DNA from 4 places in the Cytobacillus dafuensis genome. Region 4 is predicted to be linked to each of the others. Evidence: riboswitches for the same ligand, from Rfam matches in the RefSeq annotation. Region 4 holds a riboswitch; each other region holds the start of a gene.
The links. A riboswitch is a leader RNA that binds a small molecule or an ion and turns the genes downstream of it on or off. The one in region 4 is predicted to bind cyclic di-GMP.

Region 1: linked by a shared signal. The riboswitch ahead of FSZ17_RS05595 (anti-repressor SinI family protein) and the one ahead of FSZ17_RS04435 (methyl-accepting chemotaxis protein) in region 4 are both predicted to bind cyclic di-GMP.
Region 2: linked by a shared signal. The riboswitch ahead of FSZ17_RS05915 (hypothetical protein) and the one ahead of FSZ17_RS04435 (methyl-accepting chemotaxis protein) in region 4 are both predicted to bind cyclic di-GMP.
Region 3: linked by a shared signal. The riboswitch ahead of FSZ17_RS03465 (hypothetical protein) and the one ahead of FSZ17_RS04435 (methyl-accepting chemotaxis protein) in region 4 are both predicted to bind cyclic di-GMP.

What each region holds. Positions count from the first base shown of each region.
Region 1 is NZ_CP042593.1:1,135,397-1,140,137, forward strand. Features, by position in the region: gene sipW (signal peptidase I SipW) at 1-405, shown strand, start outside; gene FSZ17_RS05575 (CalY family protein) at 488-1,120, shown strand; gene FSZ17_RS05580 (TasA family protein) at 1,196-2,020, shown strand; gene FSZ17_RS05585 (hypothetical protein) at 2,086-2,280, shown strand; gene FSZ17_RS05590 (DUF5658 family protein) at 2,352-2,654, shown strand; cyclic di-GMP riboswitch class I at 2,972-3,136, shown strand; gene FSZ17_RS05595 (anti-repressor SinI family protein) at 3,187-3,327, shown strand; gene FSZ17_RS05600 (helix-turn-helix domain-containing protein) at 3,518-3,847, opposite strand; gene mnmH (tRNA 2-selenouridine(34) synthase MnmH) at 4,096-4,741, opposite strand, start outside.
Region 2 is NZ_CP042593.1:1,205,706-1,210,446, forward strand. Features, by position in the region: gene FSZ17_RS05905 (ABC transporter permease) at 1-672, opposite strand, end outside; gene FSZ17_RS05910 (hypothetical protein) at 907-1,488, shown strand; cyclic di-GMP riboswitch class I at 1,881-1,964, shown strand; gene FSZ17_RS05915 (hypothetical protein) at 2,102-2,329, shown strand; gene FSZ17_RS05920 (DUF2187 family protein) at 2,475-2,687, shown strand; gene FSZ17_RS05925 (HU family DNA-binding protein) at 2,800-3,072, shown strand; gene FSZ17_RS05930 (putative protein N(5)-glutamine methyltransferase) at 3,439-4,221, shown strand; gene FSZ17_RS05935 (sugar nucleotide-binding protein) at 4,578-4,741, shown strand, end outside.
Region 3 is NZ_CP042593.1:667,649-672,389, forward strand. Features, by position in the region: gene FSZ17_RS03460 (alpha/beta fold hydrolase) at 664-1,467, shown strand; cyclic di-GMP riboswitch class I at 1,770-1,856, shown strand; gene FSZ17_RS03465 (hypothetical protein) at 1,993-2,361, shown strand; gene FSZ17_RS03470 (hypothetical protein) at 2,632-3,342, shown strand; gene FSZ17_RS03475 (methyl-accepting chemotaxis protein) at 3,403-4,572, shown strand.
Region 4 is NZ_CP042593.1:885,787-890,527, forward strand. Features, by position in the region: gene FSZ17_RS04420 (VOC family protein) at 1-357, shown strand, start outside; gene FSZ17_RS04425 (DUF6886 family protein) at 398-910, shown strand; gene FSZ17_RS04430 (GNAT family N-acetyltransferase) at 999-1,439, opposite strand; cyclic di-GMP riboswitch class I at 1,790-1,884, shown strand; gene FSZ17_RS04435 (methyl-accepting chemotaxis protein) at 2,114-3,799, shown strand; gene FSZ17_RS04440 (DUF4181 domain-containing protein) at 4,181-4,573, shown strand.

The DNA of each region.
Region 1 (4,741 bases), 250 kb from region 4:
GGGTCTGTAATAGCAGTAAAGCCACTGGAAAAGGATGAAAAAAGAAATCTCCAAAAGGGAGATGTCATTACCTTTGTAGCTAGTGATGAAAAATTAATAACTCACCGTGTAATTGGAATAAAGACTAGTGGGGAACATGTCATGTACGAAACAAAAGGGGATAACAATAATGCTGCTGACTTGGATCCAGTCCTGTCTGATAATGTTACTGCCGTTTACACTGGTTTTACAATTCCTTATATTGGATATTTTATAGATTTTGCCCAATCCAAAGAGGGAAGCACTATTCTACTAATTGGACCAGGAGTATTACTACTTGGATATGCAGCAATTAGTATTATGCAAGGATTGAGAGAGCTTGATCCGAAATCCAAAAAGAAAGATACCGAAGAAAAGACTGCTTAGCTTGATTGAACACCTTGTTAATACAAGGGTCAATATAAAAAATATTATACATACCCAAAGGGTAAGAGGAGGAAAAAAGAAAATGAGTATTAAGAAAAAATTAGGAATGGGAATTGCATCAGCAGCACTAGGTCTTTCATTAATTGGAGGAGGAACATTTGCATACTTTAGCGACACAGAAGTAACAAACAATACATTTGCAGCTGGTACATTGGATCTAGCAGTAAATCCAACAACTGTCATTAATGTTGAAAACATTAAACCAGGGGATGTCATGGTTAGAGCATTTAAATTAGAAAACAACGGTTCATTAGATATCTCCTCTGTTGATATAAAAACTTTATATGATGTTGTCGATGCTAAAGGTAACAACAAGGATGATTTTGGTAAACATATTAAGGTGCTTTTCCTTGAAAATGCAGATAAAACAGGTGATGGTTGGGTTATTGGCGATTATAATGATGTCATTTCTGAAACAACATTATATGACCTGAAAAATATGACTCCTGATGCGGTTGAGAACGTCCAGCATTGGATTACATGGTTCTTTGGATTAAATGGTGAAGATAGCGGCATGGAAGCTGGCACTAGCGATCAAATGTATGTAGCCTTTGAATTCGTTGACAATGATAAAGATCAAAACGAATTCCAAGGTGATAAATTGAACCTTGAATGGACATTTACAGCACACCAAACTGAAGGTGAGCTAAGATAATCAAGGCCGATATTTATTCAAAAAGGTGGGAACTCGTTCCCACCTTTTGTTAAATCAAATTCTGTGAGGTAAAGCATGAGTAACCTAGATATTCTGGCAAAATCGATAAGAATCTATATTGTAGCTGGTCTTGTCTTTTTTATGTTTTTTCAAGAAATCAACGTCAATGCAGCAAAAAGAGAGATTGATATTAATACAATTCCGCACGGCTACCTTTTTAAAGTAGGAAATTTAAAACCAGGTGACTGGATGCCAAGGGATATCACCATATTAAACGAAGGTATCCAGGATTTTAAATATATGGCTGTCTTGGGTAAGAAAAAATCTGTTAAAAACTTACTAGAAGAGCTGGATCTAGTTGTGAAAAAAGGTGAGGATGTTTTATACGAAGGAAAAATGAATGAATTTGAGGGCTTTACACCAAGAAAATTAGCAAAGGGAAGTACTGAAACTCTCTTTTTTCAAGTTACAGTGCCATATGACCTAGGGAATAGCTTTCAAAGCTCTGAGGCAGAAGTAGAGATTTTATTCGTAGCTGAAGCAATTGGTGAACCGGGTGGCGGCGAACCGCCAGGACCTCCTGGAGAAGAGAATCCGCCTGGAGATGAAAATCCATCAGGTGAAGAAAACACACCAAAAGAAGAGAATCCTTCAGAAAATACCACTCCTCCAAGTGACGAAGATCCACAGAAAGGGAATGAGGCTGAAGAGGTTAGTGGTGAAGAAACGAATCCAGTGGATTCAAAGAACCAAATTATTGTTTCCCCTGAAATGAAAGAAAAACTTCTTCCAAATACAGCAACAAATAATTATAACATTCTTCTTATCGGTGGAGTTCTTCTTGGTTCTGGAGGTATTCTATTACTTTTATACTTCAGAAAATTTCGTCAAGAGCATTAAAAATAGGGGCTGACGAAAAACTATTAATCATTAAGGCTTTAGTTTTACTAATAAGGAGGTGTCATATGTATCAAAAGAATTGTGATCGTTGCTTTCGGCCATCATTTAGCAGCAGTGAAATCGGTATTTGGTTATGTCCAATTTGTAAAAATGATTTAACAGAGTATCCATTCTTCGACGCGATGACATTGGAAAGAATAAATGTTAAGGTCCTACCGTTTCAAAAGAAAATTGATTGTTACCAAAATAAATTAAGCTAGTATTTATATTAATAAAGCTAGCATACAAATTCATACTCTGATAGCACTTATCGTAATAAGAGGTGATGAAAATGAAGAAGGTTTTCTCCTATCTAGCTTTATTGAATTTATTTGATGGGGCATTCACCTTTTTCGGGCTTCATTTCTCCTTAATCGAGGAAAGTAATCCTTTTATGGATGCCCTGTATAAATATAATCCCCTTTGCTTTCTTGCATATAAAATAATTCTTTCATGTATATTATTTGCATTTATCATTTTGAAAAAGATGCCTTTGAGCAATTCAATTAAATATTTGGCAGTTGGAGCATCATTATTATACACATTTGTTTGCCTCTATCATGGGGTATGGATCCTACAAATATTTCAATTCTAAATATTCGCTTCTAATTACCTATCAAAAGATATAGGTATTTTTAATTAGTCAGTGACTTAAGTTACATATTTTTCTTTTTGTTCAAAAAATCACTCGACTAGTTCTTGCAAATTCTTCTATTTATCCGCAATTAAATTAAAGCTTTTCTTAGTTAAAATCCAATCTAAAATCCTTCAAGAGTCTTTTGGAGGGGAAAATGTCGAATTAATGTTGAAAAATGACCTTAAACTTTTTAATTGGAAGACAAAAAATAACACTATTAATCCTTGGGAATTCAATAAAATACAAATAGATGAAAAATTTCCTAATAATAAATATTCAGAAAACGGCAAACCTATTGAAAAATAGAGACGCAAAGTCACAGATCTAAGGTATGAATTAGAGATTAGGTAATGTTTGTAGGTATTGTTGCATATTTTATAGTATGGCAACAATCTCTTAGATAGATCTAAGCTCCATACTAAGATGGCTGGATTGCCTGAGATACGATAAGTATTTTAGGGGGAATAATGTGGTGGGGACTACAGTGAAAATGGAAGAATTAGATTTTGAATGGATGAAATTAATCGTTGAAGCTAAGAATATGGGAATAGAGAAAGAAGAAATAAGGGAATTTCTTCTGAAAAATGGAGCTAAGGAGCTAATTATAGAAGGTTGCCAAAAAATTGGCTGATATGCTTAAGTGTTTCTTAATGGGCATATAGCTATTTAAGAAATACTTTTTGGGCATATAGCTATTTAAGAAATACTTTTTTTATTCGAAAGAAAAAGACGTAGAAGCGGGAGTAAACCCTTTGATCCTAACGTCTTTTTTAAAAAGTTTGATCATTTATGAAATAGCCTTAATCTATGTAAGCAATCGATTATTCTTTTTTACTCTGATCAATTCTCCATTTATTAAATTCGAGAAACTCTCTAAATTGTTCTTTTGTAACCCCAGAGTTCATTGCTTCTTGAACAATATCAATCCATTCAGAGTCTAATTCATCTGTATTTGGCTGTTCATGTATTAAATGATCTACAGGTATATTGAGTACTGCAGCAATTTTTTCAAGAAATTGTATAGAAGGATTGGTTTGTAAGTTTCTTTCGAGTGAACTTAAATAAGACTTGGCAACGCCAGCTTGTTCTGCAAGCTCGGATAACGACATTTTCTTTTCTTTGCGAAGTATTTTTACACGATTACCGATCATCCAATCTCACACACCTTATCAATAAGAATAAAATAATCATCAAAGCAAATAGGTGGTTCTATATCAAGAACGAATTGTTCAAAATATATATTTACATATTAACATAAAATTTTAACAGATTAAAAAGAATATATACATATTTTTTGAAAAGAAATCGAAAAAATTTAAAAGGATTTATCGTGTGCATAGACTGTACATGAGTCAAATTAACTGGGCTAATCGAATAAAGAAAAATTAAAGTGCTCTCGTCATCTGACGAGGGCACTTTGTGATTGAATGATTTGAATGACTTCTTCAACTGCCACATCAGTATCCTCTGCATTGATATGGTGAAAGGGCCCTTCGTAGTCAAGCTGTTTATGTGCATATCGGGGATCATAATATTTTTCTAATAGAATTTGAATGACTACTTGATAGTTTTGGCTCATTGCTGCATCATTTAATGCGGCAATGATTTCATTATCTTTGATACGTTTATCTATATGGGATAAGCGTTCGATTACTTTTTCATGAAACCATTTATCATGAAGATATGGCTTCACATACTCACGATAAATTCGCTCTATTCGTGAGGATAATGATGCTTGAAGGTATATATTGAAGCCTTGATGCTTTTTATCTTGTAATTCATCAGGCTGAACTACTTTTCCGATCCGTTTACTTTCAGCTTCTACTAAGAAAAATGGTGAATCTTTGATTTCATTTAATGTTTGAAAAAGCAGCGAGTCAAAGGTTTTTTGATTATGACCCTCGAATAATCCAAATGTTCCAAAGATGGAGCCACGATGGCCTGCGCATGCCTCTAAATCTATAACAGGCATGCCTCTTTCTCTTAGCTTTTCCAGCACCTCTGTTTTTCCCACGCCTGTCATTCCATGTATCGTAATGGCCTTT
Region 2 (4,741 bases), 320 kb from region 4:
CATATTTAAGGACATCTGTTCAGCGCTATAACTTGGAATGGTATCAAGAAATTCCTTTTTCGAAAATGCTTGTAATCCATCCACTGTTTGTGGTGAATCCTCTCCAGGAACGAAAAGCATTTGCATTTCTTCTGTACGATACATTTCTTTGTAGTCTTCCATATTAATAAAAGCAACAGGGGCATGACTGAATTTCTTTTGGTCTACAAAACCTTTTACAGTAAACTCGCCGCTGTATTGATTATTTGTCAGGACATCTCCCACTTTTATCCCTTTATCTTTCATTGAGCTATCTAGGACGATTTCCCCTTTTTTCACATTCTCGAACAACTCTGACTCGGTTGATGTAACAAACACGACACTTTGCTGTTTATCAGCACTATCATTCACAAATCCCATTTGAATAGAAAAAGCAGCGGCATCTTTTTCTTTAGCTAAAACTTTATCTTGTACGTTGCTATCGATTTTTGAAAGTGTATACGTCTGGTCTGAATCTTTCGTCATATAAAATTGACCATCTGGTAAATCTTTAATTAATGCAGCATTGTCTTGTGATAATCCATTTGCCAGACCAGATATAATTAACGTTAATAAACTAACGAGAAAAACGATAGAACCTAATATTAAAAATCTTGCTTTATTTTTTTTCATTTCTTTCCAAGCGATATTCATCTTTTATTCCTCCAATCTCTTTCTAACATCCTTAGATTATAATTTGAATGTGAACAGAGAATGAATAAGAAATTACATATGGTTTCTGATAGAGGGTTTGATATATTCTAAATAACAGCCCTCTAGTAAATCGGTAAAAATGGTATAATATAGGTGCTTATCGATCATCTTTTCAAGATAGTTTGTAAGGTAATGACAACAGCTATTTAATCAATTAGGAAAGAGGGGATATAGATGAAATCAACAGATTTACGTAATATGAGAATGAAGCAGATTGCTTTTACAAATGGTCTAATATTAACAGCCCTTATTATCTATTTCGTTATCATCAGTAATATTACGTTCTCATTTGCTCACTTTTTCTTGGTTCTTGGGGTGTTACAGATCATTCTTGGAGTTTTAGGCTTGATGAAGGGTGAGTCAACGAAATCGATTTTTCCTATTTTTGAACAAGTCGCCATCTATGAAAAACAAAAAATGGGAAGTGAATGGTCCAAACTACGAAGAGTAGGATATGTTTGGAACTTAATATTAGGTTGTTTGCTATTTTTACTATCTTTCTTGAATCGTAATTCTCCAGATCAAGTTCTTCGTATTGAACTTATGTTTATGGTAATGATCGTCTTTTTCCTTTTAGTTATGATAAATATTGGAATGATTATTCACTTTAGAAAGGTCGATCGTTCCACTTCCGAATTGGATATGAAAGGCTACACATGGAAATCAAACCTTGTAGCTGTTGTGATAGGAATTGTGTTCGGTATTGTCATGGTTAGAGGTACCCTTTATTACGTATTTCAGGAAGTTAACTTTTGAAGAATGTTAAGTGAATAAGTAGTAGTGAATGGAACGACGCGTTAATCTTTTTGAGTAATCCTCCTTTATCCGCTCGAACTTGGCGGTAATCTTCTTCAAATAGGCTTCATGATACCAGCTTCATGGATAAAAAATACTCACGGTGCGGGGAGCACGGTGAGTATTTTTCTTATCTATATTAATGCTAGGTTAAAGGTAGTTTTCAGACATACTTTACAAGACAAAAATTTTATCAAATTATAAAATTCTCATACATCATTTCTTGATTAGGACTTTAGCATCAATTTATTTATACTATAAATGGTATAAAACTACTATTTTTGTTAAAGTGTGTTGAAAAATGACGAATTTACTGGAAATTACCATACTAAAGTTTTATTATAAAAGTATCAGTTTGATAAAGGCAAACTTATTGAAAGATAAGGACGCAAAGCCACGAGTCTAAGGTGATTAGCTATGATAGTCGGGTTACCAAATGATTGGATACTGTTACCTATGATAGAATAGCCTTTATCATACAAGTCCACCAATCTTTTTGGTGGGCTTTTTTTTGAGATAGTTTTGGCGAAGCTTGACTATCGAGTAAGTGAAAAAAAAGGAGGTGGAATGTTAATTGACTGTGTTATTTGGTACGGTTGAATACTTTGAAAGAGCAATTTACAACTATCTGAATGAGAATCAATTAAAAGAAATAAGTGAAGATTCTCTATATGTCATTACTTCAAAACTAAAAAAAGAAATTTTAGATGATTTTGTTTGCGATGAAAGAATTCGGTTAGAATGTTTAGAAAATCTTAAATATGCAATTAGTATGATAACACAAAATAAGGAAGCGGTCTGAGTTTAGATAATTTTAGAAAAGTGTTTTTTAAAAAGATCTCATATCTTTTTACTGTTGATTTTAAACATCTAAACAGTATATTCTTCCTTATAGTCAAAAGAATTCAGCCATTTGAATAATATAAATAGGAGCGTAATAACAGAAAATGCAAAAAGAAAAGAACGAATTTTCTGATCAAAAGAGGGCAAATTCAGGGGATATTATTCTTTTTGAAAGAAAAAGTAACATATATGAAGGTAAAGTGTTTCTTGTTCGGACTAATAGTGTATTAGTCGAAATTTCAAGTAAGGATGCAAAAACTTTAGGATACGAAATGCCAAATACAGTTGTTCGGCATGGGAAATATAGTCTAGTATGAGTTTGAAAATCAAATTTTTATCTAATTAGTTTATACTTATTAATAGGAAAAAAGAAGAAAATATGATATGTTTTTTATTTCTACATAAATAAAATATTTGAGGTGTCTAAAAATGAATAAAACAGAATTAGTGAAAGCTGTATCAACAAAGGCAGAGTTAACAATAAAAGATGCTGGGAATGTAGTTGATGCAATATTTGAAACAATTACTAGCACACTTGCTAAAGAAGAGAAAATCCAATTTATTGGATTTGGAACGTTTGAAGTTCGTGAACGATCTGCAAGAAAAGGTCGTAATCCACAAACAGGTGAAGAAATAGAAATTGCAGCTTCTAAAGTTCCAGCTTTTAAACCGGGTAAGGAATTAAAAGAAGCGGTTAAATAAATATTTGTTTTTTTAAAATACTCTGGACTTGTTAGTCTCTAGAGTATTTTTTTTTGCTCATAATACGGAGGGCGCTTTTCTGGAGAAAGAAAAAAGTCCAATTTCTCAATTCAGTAACATAAGCCAAATCCCTTAGCATATAGGTATTTGGCTATATTTATGTCGAAATTTGCTTAGTATACAAAATTTCCGAAATGTTGGCAGTCCCCCATTATAGGGCGTAATCCTGAAACATGGATAAGCACTCATTTTTCATTTTAGAGCCATTTTGTTGAAGAAGGATATCTCCAATTTTTAACGAATACAGTGCTATAAATAAGCTTATCAAAAGTGGTGAGATAAATAGGAAAAAAAATTAATTTCTTTTTGGACAATGAAACGGAAAAATGTATAATTAACAGGCTTCGGAGCGCGGGGTGTGTTTTCGCAGAAGATGAGACCCGGTTACTTATCTCAGAGGCACGAACTCTAGAGGATCTCAAGAAAATGGTGGAAATGCGAGCCGTTGGTTTACCTCTTGAATATATTGTTGGATACGCAGAGTTCTGTGGTTTGCGGATAGAATTGGACCGAGGCGTTTTCGTGCCTCGAAAACGTACCGAGTTTCTTGTTCACCAGGCAAAAGCCCTGTCATTTTCTGGTGATATCGTCGTTGACCTATGTTGCGGGTCAGGTGCTGTGGGCGTAGCACTCGCTGCATCTTTAGGACGAGTTGAATTGTATTCTGTTGACATTGACCCTGTCGCAGTACGATGCGCTGGCCGCAACGTAACGGATTTCAGTGGCCATGTTTTTAAAGGTGACTTGTATAAAGCTCTGCCCTACTCACTTAAAGGCCATGTGAATATCCTAGTTGCGAACGTACCTTACGTTCCTACCGAGGCAATCAAGCTGCTGCCGCAGGAGGCTCGCCTACATGAACCGAAGGTGGCACTTGACGGAGGAGAGGATGGACTTGACATTCAGCGAAGAGTTGCAGAAGAAGCAATTCTCTGGCTAGCACCGGGAGGACATCTTTTGATAGAGACGAGCGAAATGCAGGCACCTCAGACCTTTGACATCTTTTCAGGTGCTGGGCTTACCACAAAAGTGGCTAGAGACGAGGAACTGGACGCTACTGTCGTGATCGGATCAAATTCTATTTTTTAGAGTAAATAAGTACTTAGTCTTAATCACAAATGAAATGATAATTTCTTATCACTATACTAATAAACAAAAAATCATTATTTAAAGGGCAACGATTGTTTAACAATAATTAATAGGGTGATGCATATTATACATGACTAATATGTATCTCCCTTTATTTTTTATGACTTTTTAAGATTTAGGTCTTGATAATTTGTAAAAAAGTTTGATTAAAATCATGTAGTGAAAATTTCTTTTCTTGTTAAGCACACGAGGCAGGAATGTTGAATAGGAAAGAGAATTTTTAGGTGGAAGAAGTGATTACATCATAAGTGAAAGAAATGTTATTTGTTTAAAAAAGTTTGTGGAGGGAAATGGCGATGCAAAAGATACTCATTCTTGGAGTAAGTGGTCTTGTAGGAAGAGCTTTATTAGATGAATTTACTGATGAATATGACGTATATGGAACGTATTTTTCTTCGTTAACTAGCCTCCCTGATGATAAGCAATTCCAATTAGAAGTTCAGCAAATAGATAAACTGAA
Region 3 (4,741 bases), 220 kb from region 4:
ACAACAAAAAGTACCCAAATGGAATTTCAAATACTTAATAATGTTATTATTAGCTAACTGCTAACATTTTGCTAACGTAATCTCATAAAAAACGGTAAATCCCCGTTAAAGATGTTACAGACAAGAACATCCAAAACGTTGATTTACCGCACTTTTTGCACTCAATGTTAACAATATTACACTCTAGCAACCTACGGGCGGCATGATGTAATAACGCCATCAAATCCTTGATATATAAGGGTTTTTGAGTAAGATGAGAGTGTTTTGCTATCATTGAAGATTTTAAAGGAAGCTTCTTATAAGTTGATAAAACTTGTGGGAAGCTTCTTTTTTCATTTCTTTGCAAATGGGTAGCTGGTTCAAAAAAAGTAGGGAAGTTTGTAAAAAGGTGCTTTGCCAATGTGGCAAGGTGCCTTTTTAGTTGAAAAAGTATAAGAAGGTTATTAAAATAAGAAGTTAACACTGCTATTTAATATTTTGATTTTTTATCGCAGATTAACGGGCAGTAAGACCCCCACTGCAAGGGTGCGAGAGAATCAAAGAAATCTAAGTGAGGGATCAACTGCCCGTAAAGGCCCGATTGGTTCAACTAACCATCAGTGGGGGATGAAAGAAAACCCCCACTGATGGAAGTTTCACTTTATTAAAAAAGGAGAATAGATAATGTTACATTATCGATCATTTTACATGAATGACGATACCCCTTGGGTAACTCTAATACATGGAGCAGGGGGGAATTCGTCGATTTGGTATAAACAATTACGTGAATATAAAAAGCATTTTAATGTACTATTAATTGATTTGAGAGGGCATGGAGAATCCACAAACAGCATGTGGCAAAAAGGAGATTCCTTCGAACAAGTAGCCGATGAGGTTTTGGAAGTATTAGATCATTTAAAAATAAAGAAAACTCATTTTGTAGGTATTTCACTAGGGACGATTGTAATTCAAACAATTGCTAAAAAACAACCTGATCGCTTTCAGTCTATGGTTTTAGGTGGAGCGGTCACGAAGTTGAATTTACGCACAAGTTTTTTAGTTAGTATTGGTAATCTAATGAAACGCATTATACCTTATATGTGGATAGTTAGCCTATTTGCTTGGATTCTCATGCCGAAAGAGAATCATAAAGAAGCTCGCAAAAAATTTGTATTCGAAGCGAAAAAGATGTGCCAAAAAGAATTCATTAACTGGTTTTCTCTAACCAAACGGGTTAATCCGTTCCTAAAAAGTATGCAGAAAGACTTTTTTGGTATTCCTACTTTATTTGTAATGGGAGAAGAAGATTATTTGTTTTTGGAAGATGCGCAAATGGTGGTTATAGCAACAAAAGATACGACATTTGAAACGATTAAAAATGCCGGTCATGTATGTAACATTGATCAACCGAGAAGATTTAATGATGTGACTATAAAATTTATGTTTAATCATAATCGTAATGTTATGTTGCCGATACTTCATGCGTGAAAATGAAATTAAAATGAGTGGAAATAGATAGGTTCAGTGCACTTCTTTAAATTTACTAATGTTCACCATTAGCTCTCACGACAATTGGAGTGTGTGAACATCGGTAGTAGACTATTTGGTAAAGCTGAGTTCAATAATATTAATGAAGCTTCTCATAAGTTGACCAAACTTGTGGGAAGTTTTTTTCTTATTTCCTTATTCATATGTAAACCAAGAAAAAAATTCTAGTTCGACAAAAAATTGCAAGTGCTTTATAATGTTATAGTGATTTATTAACGTGATAATAGTACTATCTTTTCTAAAATTGAAAAAGGCAAACTTATCGAAAGGTAAGGACGCAAAGCTACGAGTCTAAAATCCTCTTGGATAATGATAGTCGGGTTGCCAAGAATAATAATAGCAATCTATTATTTTGGTTATCCCTGTCTATATCTGGGATAGCTTTTTTTTTACACTCCTACGAAAAGAATGTGCAAATGTTAACAATGAAGCATAGCAGACTATAGTAAAAAAGGAGATTAAAAGATGATAGTCGTAGATAAAAAGAAATATAAAATGGCAATTAATGAGGTGGCGAAGGAAGTGCATGTACAGGTGCATGGATTAATGAGAGAGGAAGACGCAGAAGGTTTTATGATCGATTTACAGGATACGATTAATAAAGTATCAAGACAAGAATATACGTTTGTCATTGATGGGACTCACCAAACACCTGTCCCATCAAAGGTTGTACCACAGTTGGAGCAAACGATGCAATTTTATTCTAGCTTAGGTTTTAAGGATATCCTGGTAGTAAAACCTTTATCTAAAATTGCTCAAGTGCAAGTTAGGAATGTACTTGAAAGAATTGAGTTCACCGGTACATTTATCGATAAAGTACATCATTCTATGTAATGTTAGGTCCCAATAATAAGGGGATTTTTATTTTATCGCAGATTAACGGGCAGTAAGACCCCCACTTCAAGGTTGCGAGAGAATTAAAGAAACCTAAGTGGGGGATCAACTGCCCGTAAAGGCCCGACGACGGACACGATGTCCTAGTCAGGCGAAAGCCACAGGACGTGGCGTTTTGAGCGTGATTAGTTCAACTAACCATCAGTGGGGGATGAAAGAAACCCCCCACTGATGGAAGTTTCACTTTATAATTTGAAAGGGAGTCTACAAGTGCAAACAACATTAGAGTTATACACATATGAAATTATAACGAAGGAACAAACAGATTTAATTCAAAAAGCAGCTGAGTGTCTAGCACGTTCATTTATCGGAGTGGATGTTTCAGGAAAATGGGTACAGGAACCGATGGTAGGTCAATTAAAACTAAGTTATGAAGATTTCTATAAGTTTACTAAGGATTATTTAGACTCTACTATAGAGCAGGGATATTGCGCAGTCGCCCGAGATATTAATAATAATGTTGTTGGTGCACTTGCGGGAGATACGAATGCACCAGAGATTATCGGAGAAGATATATTTGAAGGTTCTTTTTATGATATGAATGTCATTCTGCGTGTTTTAGAAGATGTGGATAAACGTTTCATGGAAGATTATAAAAGACGAAACGGAAAAGAAATCAAAGATGGGGAGCTATTACACCTATTCATGATAGGAGTGGTAGCTGAACATGACCGTCACAAAATTATTCAGCAATTAGTAAATATACTGATAACAAAGGCATCCTCACAAGGTGTGAAGGGTATATTAGGTGAAGCGACAAACCCGAAGGCGATACGTTTGATGGAAAAATATCATAATATGAAAAAATATGAAGATGTAGAAGGAAATTATATTGTTCATAAATATCAGGATAATAGTAAGTTGAATGGCATTCCTTCACATGTAGCTGATGGAACATACATACTTTTTAAAGAGATTTAAAAATTTCATACCTAGGTCTAAGTCAATAATTAACAGAAGAAGTTAGGAGATATATTTATCATGGAAGCTGTTTTACTAGGCATTATTGTTATCTTAATGGGGACATCAGCGTATTTTGCTTACCGATATTTTTCGCTGAAAAATCATCCTCATATAAATAAAGAAATTATAAATGGAATGAAGGAAATAATAGCAGGAAATATCACTAGTAAAGTAGATGAAAGAAGTCCTGATCATGCTGTATTTAATCAACTGATTGAGTTTTTCAGCCGTATAAGTGAAAAGTTTTTTTCATTTTCAAAAAATGTACATGAAAAAGGAGAAAATCTCGCTGAAATCGGTGAATATGCTTCTGAGCAAGCGGATATTGTTAGAGCGGCAATTGATGAGGTAGGTAGAGGATTAAATAAACAATTAGTAGCTACAGAAGAAAGCGCCGCATCTATGGAAGAAATGGCACAGGCAATCGAAGATCTATCAGTGAGAACAAATCAAATTTCAGAACAATCGAACGCTACCTTAGAATTAACACAAGAAGGAAACATTAAGCTGAAGGACTCCTTAGAAAAAATGGAGCATTTTAATCAAACGATAAATACAACATTTGTTGCAATAAATAAACTCGGAGAAAAATCTCTCGAAATCGGCACTATTGTAAAAGTGATTACAGGGATTTCAGAACAAATTAATTTATTGGCATTGAATGCGGCAATAGAAGCTGCACGTGCGGGTGAACATGGTAAAGGATTTGCGGTTGTTGCTGATGAGGTTCGAAAATTGGCCGAACAATCACGCCAGTCTTCTTCTGAAGTATCAAATATTGTAAAGAATATACAAGAAGATACTGAAATAGTTGTCAAGTCAATGCAACAGGGAACAGAAGAATTTAAAGATACAAATACGACTATTGTAGAGGTTGGAACCATGTTTGAAAAGATTCTATCTTCTACAAAGATCATTGCTGAAAATAATGAAAATTCTTCTGCAAGTACAGAAGAATTATCGTCTTCTACTCAGCAGATAATGGCAGCAATTGTTGAGATAGCTTCTATCTCTCGGGAATCTGTTGAAATGTTTGAGGAACTAATAGAAATTAGTGATGATGAACTGCATACAATGCAAAAACTTGTTCAGGAAGCAAAGAATCTTATAAATTTAAAAAATGATGTAAACAAATTACTAATTGCATGGAATCATAGTGTTGAAACTGCGGAAGCTAAAGTGGGTTAAGATGCTGAAAATAAGGTCAGTGTAGGAGTATAAAGATATTCACCTCCATAATATTTGCTCATTTTATAAAATAAGAAGGCTTCTTATAAGTTGAGCAAACTTGTATAAACTGGCACCTTTGTCAAGGGCACAATAAAAAAAGAGACTAACAACTAGAAGATGATTCCTA
Region 4 (4,741 bases):
GTTCAATGGTATACGGATAAGCTAGGGGCTGAGCTAAGCTATAAAGATCAGGAAAAGGCTATTCTGAATTTCGCTAACCAGAGCTTTTTCTTAGTTAAATCGAAAGAAGATCAAAGTTCAAATTTTATTGATGATAAAGGCAATGAGCGCTTCTCAGTGACGTTTGAAGTGAATGGAATGGCTGCTTTAGAAGAAATTCATAAGGATTTTGTTAACCAAGGTATCAGTGTTGGAGAAATTGAAAATAGGGGCCATTCTGGACGGAACTTTGTTTTTTCTGATCTCGACGGAAATAAATTTGATGTTTGGAGCGAATTAAGTCCGATTTTTAAAGAGAAATTCTTTATCTCAAATTAAATGCCAGTCAGTAAGTATTTAAAAGATTGGAGGATTTCTATTGTTATACCATTTTAGCGAAAACCCGCATATAAAAACCTTTTCTCCAAGACCATCCAAAACATCTGCGAAACCAGTTGTTTGGGCGATTGATCAAGAGCATTCCATTCATTACTATTTTCCGCGAGATTGTCCAAGAGTTATTTATTGGAAGGCAGATTATACGAACGAAAATGATAAAAATCAATTCTTTTTCGGGTCAAGTGCAGACCAGATTATCACGGTTGAAAGCCGTTGGCTAGAGCGGATTCGTCAAACAAAACTATATGTCTATACATTTTGTGCAGACTCATTTGAAATGTTCGATGAGAACGCTGGATATTATGTATCCGATCAAGAAGTTTCTCCGATTAAGGTTGAGCCTGTTGGAGAGTTATTAGAAAAGCTCTTGAGTGAAAGCATAGAATTAAGATTTACTCCGGATCTCTCTCCGATTCGAGATATGGTTATTTCTTCAACCTTAGGATTTTCTATTATTAGATTTGGCAACGCGATAAGTGTATCAAAATCATGAGGGTTTGATATTTAAGAGTATGATAGAGAAAAAATCGGATATGTTATCGAAAAGGTCAATCTATGTAGGAGATTGACCTTTTGTTTTTTTATGTTAATTTTTTATACATCACAATATGTGGACCAATAGGAGGATAATCAAATATTTCACCATGTACTTTAAAGCCTAATTTATTATAGTATTCTTGTACTGTGGTTCTTGCTTTACACCATAGTAGGTCAAACCCCTGCTCTTTTATCAAACTTTCGGAGAAGGTAACAAGTGATCTACCAGCTCCTAACTTTCTAAACTCTTCAAGAGTTGCCATTCCTCTTAAACGATATTGCTTTTCAATTTTAAAATCAGGATTCTTTTCAACGCAAAAGGAAGCAATACTAATTAGCTCTCCTTGATAAAATGCTCCAACATGAAATGCACCAGCTTCATGATCTGTATCATATTTGCAGTCCTCAACTGTCTGGTGAGGACGTAAAACACTATGTCTAAGACTGTAGGTCATTTCTGGCTTGATTTTTAGAACATCAATCATGTTATTCCTCCAATCCTTTCATAAAAATAAATGAGAATTATGAATTGGTAATTCGCTTACTGTTCTAGAAATCCTGCATTAATTTCAATGCTTTTTTTGATGAATATTTATCAATGTATAGTAAAAAAGGATATTGGAGTATCGCTGTAGTAGCTTCTTGGGTGCATAAAGAGCGAAATAAGTGATGTTTAAACTAAAGCCTGTATAGGTTTTATCCAGAAGATATGACAGAAAAATGTCGAAGTATGTATATTATTGTAAAATAATGTTTAACTTTCATTGACTATTCCATTTTTGTTAATTAGACTGTTAAAGTGAAAAAGTAATGAGTGATTTTACATAGGTACAAAGTCTGGTGTAGGCAGACTTATTGAAAGATAAGGAAGCAAAATAATGGTTCTGTCGTTTATATTAGCTATTGAACTATGATCTCCAGGTTGCCTATATTAAAGTGATTGCTGCTCTATTTTTAATGGACAGCTGTTTTTTTTTGTGAAAATAAAAAATAGTCGGTGGTTTATGATAAGGAAATAAACAGCGAGTGAATGAGTTGAACTAAATTTATATTTTCGAAGAGTACTGTTGGGGCAAGATATTGTGGAAAGTGATTCATACTATTGAAGATAGATAAAATTAAAAAAGCAAAATAATAATTGAAGAAGAGATGATATTATATGACATTTACAATTGGGAAAAAGTTGTTAGCGGGATTTTTGAGTGTTGTCATTTTACTTGGCATTATTAGTTCAATATCATATGTCAACATTAAGAAAGTAGACGAATCTTACTCAGATTTGGTTGATCGGCGGGCAGATATATTAATTAATTCAATGAATATGCAAATCAGTGCATCTAGAGAAGGCGGTAATTTGAGAGGAGTATTAATAAGAGAAAAGGATGCATCGGATTTATTGATACAATCTATCGATAATCTAAATGAGAGCATAAAAGCTACAAGTGATATAGCTTATCAACAAGATCATAAAGATAAATTAAAACAGCTTGAATCAATGAATAATGACTTTATGCAGATGTCAAATGAAGTCATAAATTTGATGGAGAAAGATCCGGAAAAAGCAAATATATATGCAATTGAAGAAGTTATTCCATTATCGAGAGAAATTCGTGATATAGCAGATGGACTCGCAAAAGAGCAAAAAAAACTTATGGATGAAGGAAGTATCGCTAGTTCTGAATTGTCTAATAATGTTGCATCAACTGTTCTTATCCTAAGTATAATTGCTATTGTATTAGCGGTTATTATTGGCGTGGTTATTACTCGAATGCTTACTAAACCTATTTTATCAATAGAAAAAGCGGCATCTGCCATCGCGGAATGTGATCTTACTCAAGAGGATGTTCATGTAAAGAATCGGGACGAATTTAGAAATCTGGCTAGATCATTTAACCAAATGAAGGAGAATCTTCGCCTCTTGGTTCGTGAAGTGAGCCTGGATGCTGAACAAGTAACTGCAACTTCGGAAGAGCTGACTGCCAATGCTGAACAGACGAGTGGTACAACAGAACAAATTACAATCGCAATTCAAGAAGTGGCATTAGGGTCAGAAAAACAACTATCGCATGCTACAGATGTTAATCAATCAGTCGTAGAAATCTCAAGGGGAATGAATCAGGCTGCAGCTTCCATTCGATCCGTTGTAGATTTAACGGCTACAGCGAATGATAAGGCAGTCGCCGGAAATGAAGTGGTTACTCAAACAGTTGAACAAATAAATCTTGTTCAAAAAACTGTTAATGAAACTGAAGAAGTAGTAAATATCCTTGGTGATAAATCAGTTGAAATTGGCCAAATCGTTGAGTTGATTACCCAAATTGCAGATCAGACAAACCTTTTAGCTTTAAATGCTGCAATCGAAGCTGCAAGGGCAGGAGAACATGGAAAAGGGTTTTCAGTAGTCGCTGATGAAGTAAGGAAGTTAGCGGAACAGTCTGGTGAGGCAGCAAGTCAAATACGCGAACTTATTCAAGAGATCCAAATAGAAGCAGATAAAGCTGTGCAATCTATGAATCATGGAGCAACTGTAGTAGATGCGGGCATTAAATTAGTTTATCAATCTGGAAATGCATTCAGTGATATTGTAAAGTCCATTGAACAGATAACTGACGAAACTCAAGAAGTGTCAGCAATTGTAGAACAGGTAAATTCAAGCTCTCAGAATGTGGTAGAAATGGTGGAAGGTGTAGCCATTATTGCTGAAAAATCTGCAGGAAATACACAAAACGTAGCCGCATCAGCAGAAGAACAAAATGCCTCAATGGAAGAAATATCATCTTCAGCGGCAGCTTTAAGTAATATGGCTTTAAATCTACAAACAGCAATTAATAGATTTAAAATTTAGAATCATATTTCATGTGAAATAAATGATACGAATTTATCGCAGATTAACGGGCAGTAAGACCCCCACTTCAAGGATTCGCGTATGCAAAGAAGAGTAAGTGGGGGATCAACTGCCCGTAAATGCCCGATTGGTTCAACTAACCATCAGTGGGGGATGAAGAAAAACCCCCACTGATGGAAGTTTCACTTTATTAAGTTTACCGTTAAATTGAGTCTGATCACGGAAAGCGCGTACACACCCGGAAAATATAGAAAGAATAGTTAACATTTTGTCATTAATGAAAAGTTCTGTGGAGAGAAAAATCTCTGTAGGGCTTTTCTTTTTGTTATTATTATAAATTGGTTAATTATGGTATATTTATTGAGGTAAGGGGGGATTAGAGTGAATACATTTTCAGTTGTAGGCATCGTGATTGTCTTTACAATTTATATACTTGTAGATCAAGTGTATTTGAAAAGACATCTTGGTATCAAAAGCAAATATGAATGGTTATTCTCTGTGAATAGAAAGACCTATGCAAAAATTATTGATTTTTTAATTCTTATTTTATTCATTATTATTTTTTTGAACCTAAATAGTGGTTCGACTTTTCATACTTATTCACCCGTTATCAGAACAAGCCCAATGTTTGGGATGTTTTTCCTCCAGAATGTAAATCAAGGGATTGAGGAACTACTAATAAACCGAACTGAAAAATCCTACTATCATAAATTTTTAGGTTCTTTTATGATACTGGTTACTTTTCTGATTTTGTTTGTAGGAGAAAGAGTATAGGAACCTTTTTAATTCAATTAACGAGGGCATTACTTGATAAAAATCAGCTTTATGGAAGATAAATATGAGGGAAATAGATTTGCAGCTATTATTGGGCGGGTTAGCAAATAAAAAGAACTTTACCCATGAATGTTGTAATATTCTGTTAAAATAAAAGTAGGAATCCTA